Regions from separate parts of the Candidatus Symbiopectobacterium sp. NZEC135 genome, predicted to be linked through region 2. Evidence: predicted binding sites of a transcription regulator. Region 2 holds the regulator's gene; each other region holds the start of a gene.
The links. Region 2 encodes CRP, which controls carbon source genes, mostly activating them, when cyclic AMP is high. Its sites were predicted from a motif close to ATGTGANNNNNNTCACAT; they were not measured.

Region 1: a site for CRP is predicted at 1,870-1,887, ahead of J5224_RS06715 (iron-containing alcohol dehydrogenase). Genes of this name have one in related genera too.
Region 3: a site for CRP is predicted at 1,287-1,304, ahead of serC (3-phosphoserine/phosphohydroxythreonine transaminase). Genes of this name have one in related genera too.
Region 4: a site for CRP is predicted at 1,145-1,162, ahead of azuC (stress response protein AzuC). Genes of this name have one in related genera too.

What each region holds. Positions count from the first base shown of each region.
Region 1 covers NZ_JAGFPF010000008.1:24,396-27,551, forward strand. The annotation lists gene J5224_RS06710 (dihydrodipicolinate synthase family protein) at 1-557, opposite strand, end outside; gene J5224_RS06715 (iron-containing alcohol dehydrogenase) at 607-1,743, opposite strand; gene dtnK (D-threonate kinase) at 1,974-3,156, shown strand, end outside.
Region 2 covers NZ_JAGFPF010000084.1:6,879-10,034, forward strand. The annotation lists gene argD (bifunctional acetylornithine/succinyldiaminopimelate transaminase) at 1-897, shown strand, start outside; gene crp (cAMP-activated global transcriptional regulator CRP) at 962-1,594, opposite strand; gene J5224_RS22055 (OsmC family protein) at 1,911-2,318, shown strand; gene J5224_RS22060 (phosphoribulokinase) at 2,405-3,156, opposite strand, start outside.
Region 3 covers NZ_JAGFPF010000015.1:12,989-16,144, forward strand. The annotation lists gene ycaO (30S ribosomal protein S12 methylthiotransferase accessory factor YcaO) at 1-1,266, opposite strand, end outside; gene serC (3-phosphoserine/phosphohydroxythreonine transaminase) at 1,536-2,621, shown strand; gene aroA (3-phosphoshikimate 1-carboxyvinyltransferase) at 2,775-3,156, shown strand, end outside.
Region 4 covers NZ_JAGFPF010000042.1:30,861-34,016, reverse strand. The annotation lists gene J5224_RS17550 (multidrug efflux MFS transporter) at 1-911, opposite strand, end outside; gene azuC (stress response protein AzuC) at 1,260-1,337, shown strand; gene J5224_RS17545 (hypothetical protein) at 1,543-2,181, shown strand; gene J5224_RS17540 (hypothetical protein) at 2,328-2,774, opposite strand.

The DNA.
Region 1 (3,156 bases), on a different contig from region 2:
TCAAAGTTAGGAATACCTTTGGCGGCTTGCAGGAAGCCATTCAGGCTTTCATAGCTGCCTGCACTGTCCTTGATGCCGATGATGTTGGGGTGATCGGCGAGAATGCGCACGGTTTCCGGCGTAAGCGTATTGCCGGTACGTGCAGGAATGTTGTAGAGGAACACCGGAACCGTTAACGCATCCGCCACCGCGCGGTAGTGGGCGATCAATTCTTCTTGTTTCAGCGGAATGAAATAGGGGGTGATAACGGAAACCGCGTCGACACCCAGTGCGGCGATCCGCTTGCCGAGCTTGATGGTTTCACGCGTAGAGATTTCACCGATATGGCCGACCACCGGCACCTTACCTGCCACTTCATCGACGCAGGTTTCGGTGACCGCGACTTTTTCATCGGTATGGAGTACGAAGAATTCACCGTTGGTACCGTTGCAGAAGATACCGTTGCCATACTGCATCTGGCGCTGAATCTGTGCGCGCAATGCCGTTGGATTGAATTCACCCTGACCGTCAAAGGGCGTGACGATTGCCGTCAACACGCCAGTAATACGTTTGCTCATTGTTTTTCCTCGTTACTGCGTAATCAAAAAAGAACACCAAGTCTGTAAATCAGAACAGCGTCAGATAAATATCGCGCACGTCGTCCGCTTTCACCGTAGCGGGCACGTTTTTCATAAGGCGCTGAACCTGCAAAGCCCCTTCGACCAGATCGGGCAAATGCGTTTTTTCAATACCTAATTGTTGCAGTGAGCTGGGCAGCGCCAGGCGCTGTACCAGGTCGGTGAAATAGGCAACCAGTGCGTGCGATTTCTCCGTGATGGAGAGCGACAGGTCGGCGTCGGGCAGCAGGTCATAGGCCTGTGCAAATTTCTCTTCCGCCGCGGGGCGCACAAAACGCATGCAAGGGGCCAGCAAAATGGCATTCGCCACGCCGTGGGGAATGTGATACTTGCCGCCGAGTGGGTAAGACATGGCGTGCACCAAATGTGTGCCCGCGTGGGCAATGGCGGCACCGCCGTAATAGGAAGCCCACAGCATGTTCAGTCGCGCTTCCAGATTCTCGGGTTCACGGATGGACAGCTCGATATTGGCAAACAGCTTTTTCAGACCGATCAGCGCGTAGTTATCACCCACCGGGTTGGCGATGGTCGCAGTGAAACATTCGATCAGGTGGCACAGTGCATCGATGCCGGTGGAAGCCGCGATGTGAGACGGCATACTGGTCGTCAGTTCCGGCACCAGAGCAACATAGTCCGGCAGCATTACTGGTGTGATGATGCCCACCTTGGTAGCTTTCTCAGGGATCGCCAGAATGGCGTTTGGCGTTGCTTCGGAGCCGGTGCCCGCCGTCGTCGGGATCAACAAGGAGGCGGTGCGGCGCGTCGGTTTTTCACCGGCCAGCAAGGTATCAAGGGAGACCGCGTCATCACCGACACACAGCAGAGACAGCAGCTTGGCCACATCCAATACGCTGCCGCCGCCGACGCCAATCACCAGCTCGGTGCGGGCATTGGGCAGCGCTTCCAGAATATGAGCGACATCGTGCTGGCTCGGCTCCGGCGGCACATTATCAATCAGGGTGATGGCCGGCACGCACGCTTTAACCTGATTGAGCAGCGCCTGTACGCCGGGCTGCTGCACGATATTGCGGTCAGTCACGAACAGAACGTGCTGGCGTGAGGTTAACAGGTAGCGGATATCGTTAATGGCCTGGCTGCCGCTGATGATAGTGCTATTGATGTTCATGGCGTTCCTTTACAGTGTTCACGCAGTGAAAGTGATTTTTATCAATCAATACGTGCTTTAAGATCGTGTGTTGACGTAATGACGTCATTTTGTAGCGTAATTTATAGGCTAGATTGCTTTTAAATAATTTGATGTTGCTCACATATAATCAAATATGATTCAATATAATCATTATCAGGTAATCGAGACACAATCGTCGCTATACCGTTATCGATAAATAAGGGGTGGGTATGCCACAGCGGCAAGATGTCAGCCTGGAATTTACTGCTCACCAGGTGTTGGTCGTCGCGGATGACTTCACCGGTGCTAACGATGCCGGGGTTGGACTGGCGCTTCAGCAGGCACAGGTCAATGTGATTCTGGAGTTGGATGCATTGACGACGGGAGCCTTGCATGAGGTGACGGTCATCAATACCGACAGCCGGGCGCAGGCTGCGCAAGACGCCGCGCTGCGCGTAGTGCACGCCATCACCCGTTGGCGTGAAGCGGGCGGCAACGGATGGGTATTCAAGAAGATTGACTCCACGCTGCGCGGCAACCTCGGCGCGGAGATTGCCGCAGCCTTGACGGCCAGCGGCGCTGAAATGGCGTTGATTGCCCCCGCCGTTCCTGCGCTTGGGCGTGTCACGCGTGAGGGGAAAGTGTGGGTCAACGGAACATTGCTGACCGACACCGAATTTGCCAGCGATCCGAAAACGCCGGTGCGCAGCGCAGAAATTGCTGAACGTCTCGCTGAACAAAGTGCATTGCCCACGGCCACATTGCGTGTGAGTGAAGATAATCATTTTGCACTTGCCGAGACGCTGCTGCATTTGCGCGACGCCGGTATCAAGGGCGTGATTATTGACGCTGAGACGCCACAGACGTTGGCACTGATCGTGGCGGCAGCGCAGACGTTGCCAGTGAAACCGCTGTTGGTTGGCGCCGCCGGCCTCAGTGATGCGTTAGCTCAGGCTCTGCGCTTCACACCGCCACCACGTCCCGCGCTGCTGGCGGTGGTGGGATCGATGAGCGAAATGACGCAAAAACAGATCGCTGCGGTGAGCGCGCTATCGCAGGTGACGCTGCTTGATGTGGATGTTCGCCCTTTGCTTACGCCAGCGGGAGCCACATTGGCGCAAGACACCGCACGCGCTGCTGCCGCTGCGCTGCTGGCAGGCAGACATTGTCTGATTCGTACCTGCCGTGACGAGCAACAGCGCCACGAGATTGCGCAGCTCTGCCAGCAGCACGGCCTTAGTCGGCAGCAATTGGGCGAACGGATCAGTGATTTTCTGGGGGAAATGGCCCGTTGCACGGTGACATTGTGCCGTCCGGCTGGGCTTTATCTTTCTGGTGGCGACGTGGCGATTGCCGTGGCCGCTGCGCTCGGTGCTACCGGGTTTCATATCAAAGGACAGCTTGCGTCCTGTG
Region 2 (3,156 bases):
GAAGCCAACGAAGCGGCTTTCAAACTGGCACGCCACTATGCGATTAAGCGCCACAGCCCGTACAAAACCAAAATCATTGCGTTCTACAATGCGTTTCACGGTCGCACCTTGTTCACTGTCTCGGTCGGTGGGCAGGCGAAATACGCCGATGGCTTCGGACCAAAACCGGCCGATATCGTGCACGTGCCGTTTAACGATCTAGACGCAGTAAAAGCGGTGATGGATGACCATACCTGTGCCGTGGTGCTGGAGCCAATTCAGGGCGAAGGCGGCATTACGCCGGCCACGCCGGAATTCCTCAAAGGCGTGCGTGAGCTATGCGATCAGCATCATGCGCTGCTGGTGTTTGATGAAGTGCAAAGCGGCATGGGGCGTTCCGGTAAACTGTTTACCTACATGCACTATGGCGTGACGCCGGATATTCTCACCACGGCGAAAGCGCTGGGCGGCGGGTTCCCCATCAGCGCCATGCTGACTACTGAAGAGGTTGCCTCTGTGATGACTGTCGGCGTACATGGCACCACTTACGGCGGTAATCCGCTGGCCTGTGCGGTAGCGGAAGCGGCATTAGACACCATCAACACCCCACAGGTGCTTTCCGGCGTACAAGCGCGCCACGAGCGTTTCGTTTCGATTCTTCAGGCCATTAATGAAGAGCACGGTATTTTTGAGCAAATTCGCGGTATGGGTTTGCTGATTGGCGCAGAACTGAAGCCTAAATGGCACGGTCAGGCGGGCAAGTTCCTTGCTGCTGCTGCGGAGCAGGGCGTGATGGTGCTGGTCGCTGGGCCTAACGTGATGCGTTTTGTGCCGTCATTGGTGATTGATCTGGAAGATATCGATCAGGGCATGGCGCGGTTCGCGCGGGCGGTGGAAGCGGTAGTGAAAGCGGAGTAGGGAAGGTTCGTCAAAAGCACGCTGCGCAGCGCAACGTGCTTTTGTCTAAGCGGCACGGGTGATATCAGCGTGTGCCGTACACCACGATGGTTTTGCCGTGTGCCGAGATCAGGTTCTGGTCTTCCAGCATTTTCAGAATACGGCCTACCGTTTCGCGGGAACAGCCAACAATCTGACCAATTTCCTGACGCGTGATCTTGATTTGCATCCCATCCGGGTGCGTCATGGCATCGGGTTGCTTCGCCAAGTTCAACAGCGTCTGTGCGATGCGGCCCGTCACATCCAGGAAGGCCAGGTTGCCCACTTTCTGGGAGGTCACCTGAAGGCGGCGTGCCATCTGTGAGGAAAGACGCATCAGAATATCCGGGTTGACCTGAATCAGCTGACGGAATTTCTTATAGGAGATCTCAGCGACTTCACAGGCCGTTTTCGCCCGCACCCATGCACTGCGTTCCTGGCCCTCTTCGAACAGGCCCAGTTCTCCAATAAAATCCCCCTGGTTGAGGTAGGAGAGGATCATTTCCTTGCCTTCTTCATCCTTGATCAGCACAGCCACTGAGCCTTTCACGATGTAGTAAAGCGTTTCTGCCTTTTCACCTTGGTGAATCAGCGTGCTCTTCGATGGATACTTGTGAATATGACAATGAGAAAGGAACCATTCAAGAGTCGGGTCTGTCTGCGGTTTGCCGAGAACCATTCGCTGTTATCCTCTGTTGTAATTCACTGCGCAAATTACAGGGTTCAGAGTTCCCTGTACGGCGTATCAACGTGCTAGTAGTAAAAATTCCGTGTTGGCGGACTGACGTCAGGGAATATACTGGCTTCTGTATGGCGACGTCACGATCCGTTCTTACCGTCAGCATAAAGCTGAAGGAACGGATTCTATTCCTGTTTGTAACACAGCTTGACGAGCCTGTCTCGTGTTGTCTCGCTTCAGCATGATTAAGCTCTAGTTATCGGCGGTTTTTATATATAACAGTGAGTAATTTTCAAATAAATTTGAGGAGTTGTGGATGCAAGCGCGCGTAAAATGGGTTGAAGATCTGACCTTTCTCGGTGAGTCGTCATCCGGGCATCAGATCCTGATGGATGGCAATGCCGGCGATAAAGCCCCCAGTCCGATGGAGATGGTGTTGATGGCGGCAGGGGGCTGTAGCGCCATTGATGTGGTGTCCATTTTGCAAAAGGGCCGCAATACGATCACCGGGTGCGAAGTCAAATTATCCTCCACGCGTCGTGAAGAAGCGCCGCGTCTGTTTACCCATATCAACCTGCATTTTATCGTCACGGGCGTAGGGCTGACGGATAAGGTGGTTGAACGGGCGGTATCGCTGTCGGCGGAGAAGTATTGTTCAGTGGCGCTAATGTTAGAAAAGGCGGTGAAGGTCACGCACAGCCACGAAATCATCGCTGTCGCCTAGTTTTTTTCGTTATCGTATAGTTTTCTTCATAGTCGAATAGCTTTCTTCGTTGTCGCATAGCTTTCTGGCGGGCGGTGTGTGTTATCTCAGCCCGCGCTACGCCCTTCTGCCAGTCGCTTTACCAACGGCGCCATAATCAGCTCCATGGCGAGACCCATTTTCCCCCCCGGCACCACCAACGTATTGATGTGTGAAATAAACGAGCCTTGCAGCATGGCTAGCAGATAGGGATAGTCAATATGCTCGACGCCCTGGAAATGGATCACCACAAAACTCTCGTCCAGCGAAGGGATCGCCTTGGCGGCAAAGGGGTTTGAGGTATCGATAGTTGGTACGCGCTGGAAGTTGATATGGGTGCGAGAAAACTGCGGCGTGATGTAGGTGATGTAATCTTCCATGGAACGCACTACCGAATCCATCACTGCTTCACGTGAGTGTCCGCGTTCATTGATGTCGCGAACCAGCTTTTGAATCCATTCCAGATTGACGATGGGCACCACGCCGACCAGTAGGTCTACGTGCTGGGCAACATCGTACTGGTCGGTGACCACTGCGCCGTGCAACCCCTCATAAAACAGCATATCGGTAGGATGCTGCATCGGTTCCCACGGCGTAAAGGTGCCGGGCACTTGATTGTAGGGGATCGCCTCATCGTAAGTGTGCAGGTATTTGCGCGTTTTTCCGGTACCGTTGCGGCCATAGTCGATAAACGCTTGCTCAAGCAGGCTGAAATCGTTGGCTTCTGGGCCGAAATAGCTGATATGGCGGCCCAAATCTTTCGCTTTGCGAATCGCCATGTCCATCTCTGGCCGGGTATAACGGTGAAAGCTATCGCCTT
Region 3 (3,156 bases), on a different contig from region 2:
CCACTTGCTGCCGGGCAGGGAGAGAATAGTCTCGCGTAAATGCACACCCATATTGTTGTTTGCCAACAGCAAATCGTCTGCCGGATAAATGTCGGACATGCCCGGCACGATAATGCGGCACGCGTAAACAGACAGGTGCTCGTAATCGGCGATGTACACCTCTTTGTGCTCTTTGTGGAAAATCGCCATCAAGGTAGCAAACTCCTGCTCGGTGCTGCCTTTAAAGCTCCAGTCGACAAAGGGATAATCCGCGTCAGTTTTAAACAAGTCCCACGAGATCAAACCGCTGGAATCGATAAAGTGGGTTTCCAGATTGGCATGATCCGCCACATCATCATTGTCGAAGCTCGGCGGGGTAAACACATCGAGATCTTTCAACCCGCGTCCTTGCAGCAGTTCGGTGACGGTACGCTCCAGCGCGACGCCGAAATCCGGGTGCGCACCGAAAGAGGCGAAGCAGGTGCCGTTGCTGGGGTTAAACAGCACCACGCAGATCACCGGATAATTACCGCCCAGCGAGGCGTCATAGGCAAGGATCGGGAACCCTTCTTTTTCCAGCGTGGCGATGGCCTCCACCACGCCCGGATAACGTTGCAACACGCTGTCTGGGATGGTTGGCAGGCTGATGGCTTCAGCAATAATACGGTTCTTGATGTGGCGTTCGAACACCTCAGACAAACCCTGCACACGCGCTTCATTGGCGGTGTTACCTGCGGACATCCCGTTGGAAACGTAGAGGTTACCAATGATATTCATCGGGATATAGACGGTGGTGTCATCGGATTGACGGGTAAACGGCAGGGCGCAGATGCCACGTTCGTCGTTGCCAGATTGCAGATCCACCAGCATGCTGGCGCTTAATTCGTTCTCAGGATCGTAAAAGGCGCGCAGGTGATCATCCAGAATTCCGGGCGGCAAGCTGTCATCGTCCGGCAGCGGGAACCACTGCTCGTTCGGATAGTGTACGAAATCACCGTTAGCAATTGATTTGCCCAGATAGAAATCGGCAAAGAAGTAGTTGGTGGAAAGACGCTCGAAATATTCACCCAAGGCTGAGGCCAGAGCGGCTTTCTTGCTGGCGCCTTTGCCGTTGGTAAAACATAGCGGGCAGTCTTTGTCGCGAATATGCACGGACCAGACGTTAGGCACCGGGTTCAGCCAGGAGGCTTCTTCGATGTTGAACCCCAGGTCACGGAGTTGTTGTTGAAAACGGGCGATGGAGTCTTCCAGGGCGGCGTCTTTGCCTGGGATGAACGTTTGGCTCATGATTGTCACTTTTCTCTTTTATGGGACGTGCATCATACGGACTTTTCACGGACAACTCCACGCCGTCGCCGTGCGGGTTTTATACGGGAAAGCGTAATAAGGATTGCAGCGGGAAGGAGCCAGTGATAAAAACAAATGATGACGGTTGCTGCAAAAAACCATGATGGCTGCTGCAAATAGCCAATATGGTTGTTGCAAAAAATCATAATAGTCGCTGTAAAACAGACAAAACGTTAAAAATAGTCGTACTAAACACGTGGTGAGGGGAAATGACACAAGTTTTCAATTTTAGCGCCGGTCCAGCCATGCTGCCGGTTGAAGTGCTGCGTCGTGCTGAGCAAGAGTTGTGTAACTGGCGTGGGCTGGGAACATCCGTAATGGAAATCAGCCACCGCAGTAAAGAATTTATGCAGGTGGCGGCGGAAGCCGAGCAGGATCTGCGCGATCTGTTAAAGATCCCCTCCAACTACAAAGTGCTGTTCTGCCAAGGGGGCGCACGCGCACAGTTTGCTGCTGTGCCGCTTAACCTGCTGGGTGACAGCACCAAAGCTGACTATATCGACGGCGGCTATTGGGCGCACAGTGCGATTAACGAAGCGGAAAAATACTGCAAACCGAACGTTATCGACGTGAAAACCCGCATTGACGGCCTGCGCGCTGCCAAACCGATGCGTGAATGGGCGCTGTCTGACGACGCAGCCTTTGTGCACTACTGCCCGAATGAAACCATTGATGGTTTGGCCATTGAAGAAACCCCTGACTTTGGTGATAAGATTGTGGTCGCTGACTTCTCCTCCAGCATCCTGTCCTGTCCGATCGATGTCAGCCGTTTCGGCGTGATTTATGCTGGCGCGCAGAAAAACATTGGCCCTGCCGGGTTAACCTTGGTGATTGTACGCGATGACCTGCTGGGTAAATCCAACAGCGTGCTGCCGTCGGTGCTGGATTACAAAACGCTGGCCGACAACGACTCCATGTACAACACGCCGCCGACCTTCGCCTGGTACCTTTCTGGCATGGTATTTAAATGGCTGAAAGAGCAGGGTGGCCTGGTGGAAATGGAAAAACGCAATCGCGAGAAAGCCGATCACCTGTATGGCGCTATCGACAGCAGCGATTTCTACCGCAATGACGTGCTGGCCGCCAACCGCTCACGCATGAACGTGCCGTTCCTGCTCGGTGACGACGCGCTGGATAAACTGTTCCTGGAAGAGTCCAAAGCGGCTGGGTTGCATGCGCTGAAAGGCCACCGTGTAGTGGGAGGGATGCGAGCGTCTCTGTACAACGCGATGCCGCTGGCCGGTGTGCAGGCGTTGACCGCTTTTATGGCGGATTTTGAACGCCGCCACGGCTAATAACGTCGCCTGCAACGCCGTGGTTTGACCGCGACGTTGCAGGTCGTACCCTTGGTGGTATCGTTGCCGCAGCGCGTAAAGCGGCAACCTGTTTTCAGTAAACCCCGGTTTGCGCCGGGGTTTGTTATGTTGATGACCGGAGTTAAGAGTTACATGCAGGAATCCCTTACCCTACAGCCTATTTCCCTGATCGATGGTGTGATTAACCTTCCCGGTTCGAAAAGCGTCTCTAACCGTGCCTTGCTGCTGGCCGCATTGGCAACGGGGACGACGCGTTTGAAAAACCTGCTCGATAGCGATGACGTTCGCCACATGCTGGACGCGTTGCAACTGTTAGGCGTGCAATATCAGCTTTCACCCAGCCGCACTGAGTGCGATGTCACCGGTATTGGTGGACCATTCACCGCGTCGCAACCGTTAGAACTGTTTCTCGGCAACGCGGGCACAGCAATGCGTCCGCTGGCTGCCGCCTTGTGCTTGACGCAGGGTGATATTGTTTTGACCGGCGAGCCGCGTATGAAAGAGCGACCGATCG
Region 4 (3,156 bases), on a different contig from region 2:
AGCGAATCACTGATGGTGGACATCAAACAGAAGAGCAGCACGCAGGCCCCCAGTGCAGCGATCAGGACACGATGTGCGCCGATCTTGTCGCCCAGACGCCCCAACCGCGGCGCTGACAGCAGCGCTGAAACGCCGGGGACGGCAGCGATGACACCGCTGAGAAAGGCGAGATTAGTGGTGTCTGGCGTGAGTTCGCGGATAAACAGCGTCAGTATTGGACTGATGGAGCCGTTAGCGAGCTGAATCATCATGGTGGTGACAAACAGGCTGACGATCAGCGCCGGGTAGGGCAGAGAAGAGAACACCGCTTTGCCACTGAGGCGATTCGCTTTAGCCACTTTGACCACCCCTTCTTTGATGGTGAACAAGGTGAGCAAAAAGCAGGTGAACAGTAAGGAGGCAGTGATAAAGAACACCACGCGCAGCCCGACGTGGTCGGCGAGAAAGCCACCGATCAGCGGGCCGATAATCACGCCAGCCACCTGACCAGTTGAAAGCGTGCCCAGTGCCCAGCCGCTTTTTTCACGCGGCACTTGCGAGGCGATCAACGCCATGGCATTGGGAATATAGCCGGAGGTCAGGCCCATCAAGGTGCGTAGAATAAACAGGTGCCAGACGTTACTGGCCATGCCCTGTAGCGCCATGACGATAGCCATGCCGAGCGCGGCGCGCAGTAGCATCAGCTTGCGCCCTTTGCGATCGGCCAGACTGCCCCACAGCGGCGCGACGATGGCCGAGACCAGAAATGAAGAACTGAAAATCAGCCCTGACCACAAACTGAGTGATGCATGGTCGGTGACGCCGAGTTGTTCAATATAGAGTGGCAGGAACGGCAGAATCTGGCTCATGGCAAGGCCAGTAAAAAAGCATCCCACCCAGGCGGCGTATAAGTTGAGTTTCCAGGTTTCCATGGCGTCCTGCATGCCGTCGCAGCGCGGCAGCGTTACGGGTAAAACAGCGAGATCGGCGCGATATTGGCCGCTGAACGAACTTGCCTTCACGGCGACAGCCGGGAAACTATCACGCTAGGTGATTAAAAGTTCTTCATAGTTTAATACGATAACATAACGCACGCCGAGATGAGCTATCAGCACGTGTGAATATCGCCAGTTCATGAACGTGACAGTGCGCATACAAAAAAATTTTGTGATGCGCGTCACAAAAACTTGCGTCCCGAATATGACGAGCGTACACTCTGTTAACAGAAGACAACATCACCTGCAACTTCATTATCGGTAACGTTAAAAAGGCCAAAAATCGTGCGTAAACTACTGAAAAGAATCCTGGCTGCTTATGTTCTTGCCCACAAAGATGTTCCGCCGGGCGCTATGTACTGATAGCCATCGCTAAATAAAAAAAGCCGTGAAAACGGCTTTTTTTATTGTTCCATCCTTAACGTTGTTTACACATCTCGTAGCGATGAGTGATTGATTTTTGCTCAGCATTAAGCAAGAATTAACCTACAGGTAATTCGATATTTTCTTGAATTACTCGCCAACATTATTCTGTCTGAACGTCAAAAAGTCACACCGTGAGGGCTCCATGCCACAACAATTGCTGAACCCGGCCAGAGTAACCGAGGTTTTCGCTCATCTGAACGAAACACCTGATAACCGTGCCGTGTATTCGGAGTTGGTAAACGGCAATGATGTTACCGCGCAGATCAAGGGCGTCTCGCTGGCACCTGGCTACCGGGTAGTGAGAGTGGATGATCGTAACAAAGGCAAAATTCAGCAATCTCATTTCGAGCTGGCGTTGATTAATGACCTGACGGAAGAGGTTGTGTATTACAACCGTGTCATCATTCAGCCTGACAGTTATCTGAAATGCAGACCCGTTACACAAATACTGGTGTGGCGAACCCAGAAGCCCAAGCACCGCGCTGTGCTTCATGATTTCGCAGGTATTATCTTCATCAGTTATCTGTTAGAGCGTTATGACATTATCGTTTCGGATAGAAACCAGACGCATGAAGGCATGTCGTTCTGGCAAGCAAGGATGTATGATGCTCTTGCACTTGGGCTGCATTTGTATGCATACGACATGATAACCTGTGAGCTGCGTGAAATGACCAATGAAGCGGAGCTTGAGCGAGGTGAAACCTGGCTTTGGGGGGAAATAGATCACTTCCAGAACCGGTTAGCCATTATCTCTAAGTTTAAGCTGCCGGTCGCTGAATAACAAAGCCCTTTACGGAACGTGTTATTGCTGACAACACCCATTCTCCTCCCCTTCGTCATCCTCGGTGAAAGCCGGGGATCTTTGTGATAATAAACGTGTTTCACCTGCCAGAGATCCTCCGCCTGCGCGGAGGATGACGAGTAGGGCTAATACGTTCCGTTTTCCCTTCCTGTTCTAGCCCCGCGTGGCCCTTTTAGATCGGCAGCAAAATACCAAACCAACTCAGCCAGCAACCTGGTTATGAGCGGTTCAGATTCTGGCGATAACGCGCGCTCCGTCAGTAATTTCCCCAAGGCAAGGCAGTAATCACAGAGCAGATCGGCATCGGGCTCAAAGCAAACAGGGGTAGCAGGAAACGTATCGGCAGTGAGGCTTTCCACCAGATGTGGGGCAACGGGGTCATTCAGGGTCGTGCGCAACAAGGTAAGGCATGTCATCAGTCGGCCACACAGTGCCTGCTTTAACGCTGGTTCGGCGCTTTCAATCAGTGCTTCGGCGAAACGTTCACTGTGAGTGGCAAGAACGGTGAAATCCGTGGTAGAGCAGAAAGGGACGACAAGTAACGGGTGCATTTGGGTGAGGGTTGTAGCCATAAGGCAGCCTCCAGTGAGTAACGAACTTTCTCCACCACTGGAGAGGTCAATCTCACGGGTGGTGGAGCCGGACGAGGTTGACCTTACCGGCCTCACTGACACCGGCGCGTCTTACGACGCCCTCGCCCGGCCCACCATTGAGGTGTAGCTGTGCGCACGACACAAAAAAAGCGCAAACGCGCCGAATGTCGTCAGTGAAGTGTGGTTCAGGAGGTCAATCCCGGCACCTGATTTTGCAGGTGCGGGTAAAAGATACCGTTATTGCAGGGGTACGGCAAGGGATCTGCGGCGACAAGCGTTGAGGATGTTTATTCTGGAAGCGGCCTCGCACAATCGATTGAGTATATTAGTGATTACCTCAAAAGAAGGAATTTAATCATTT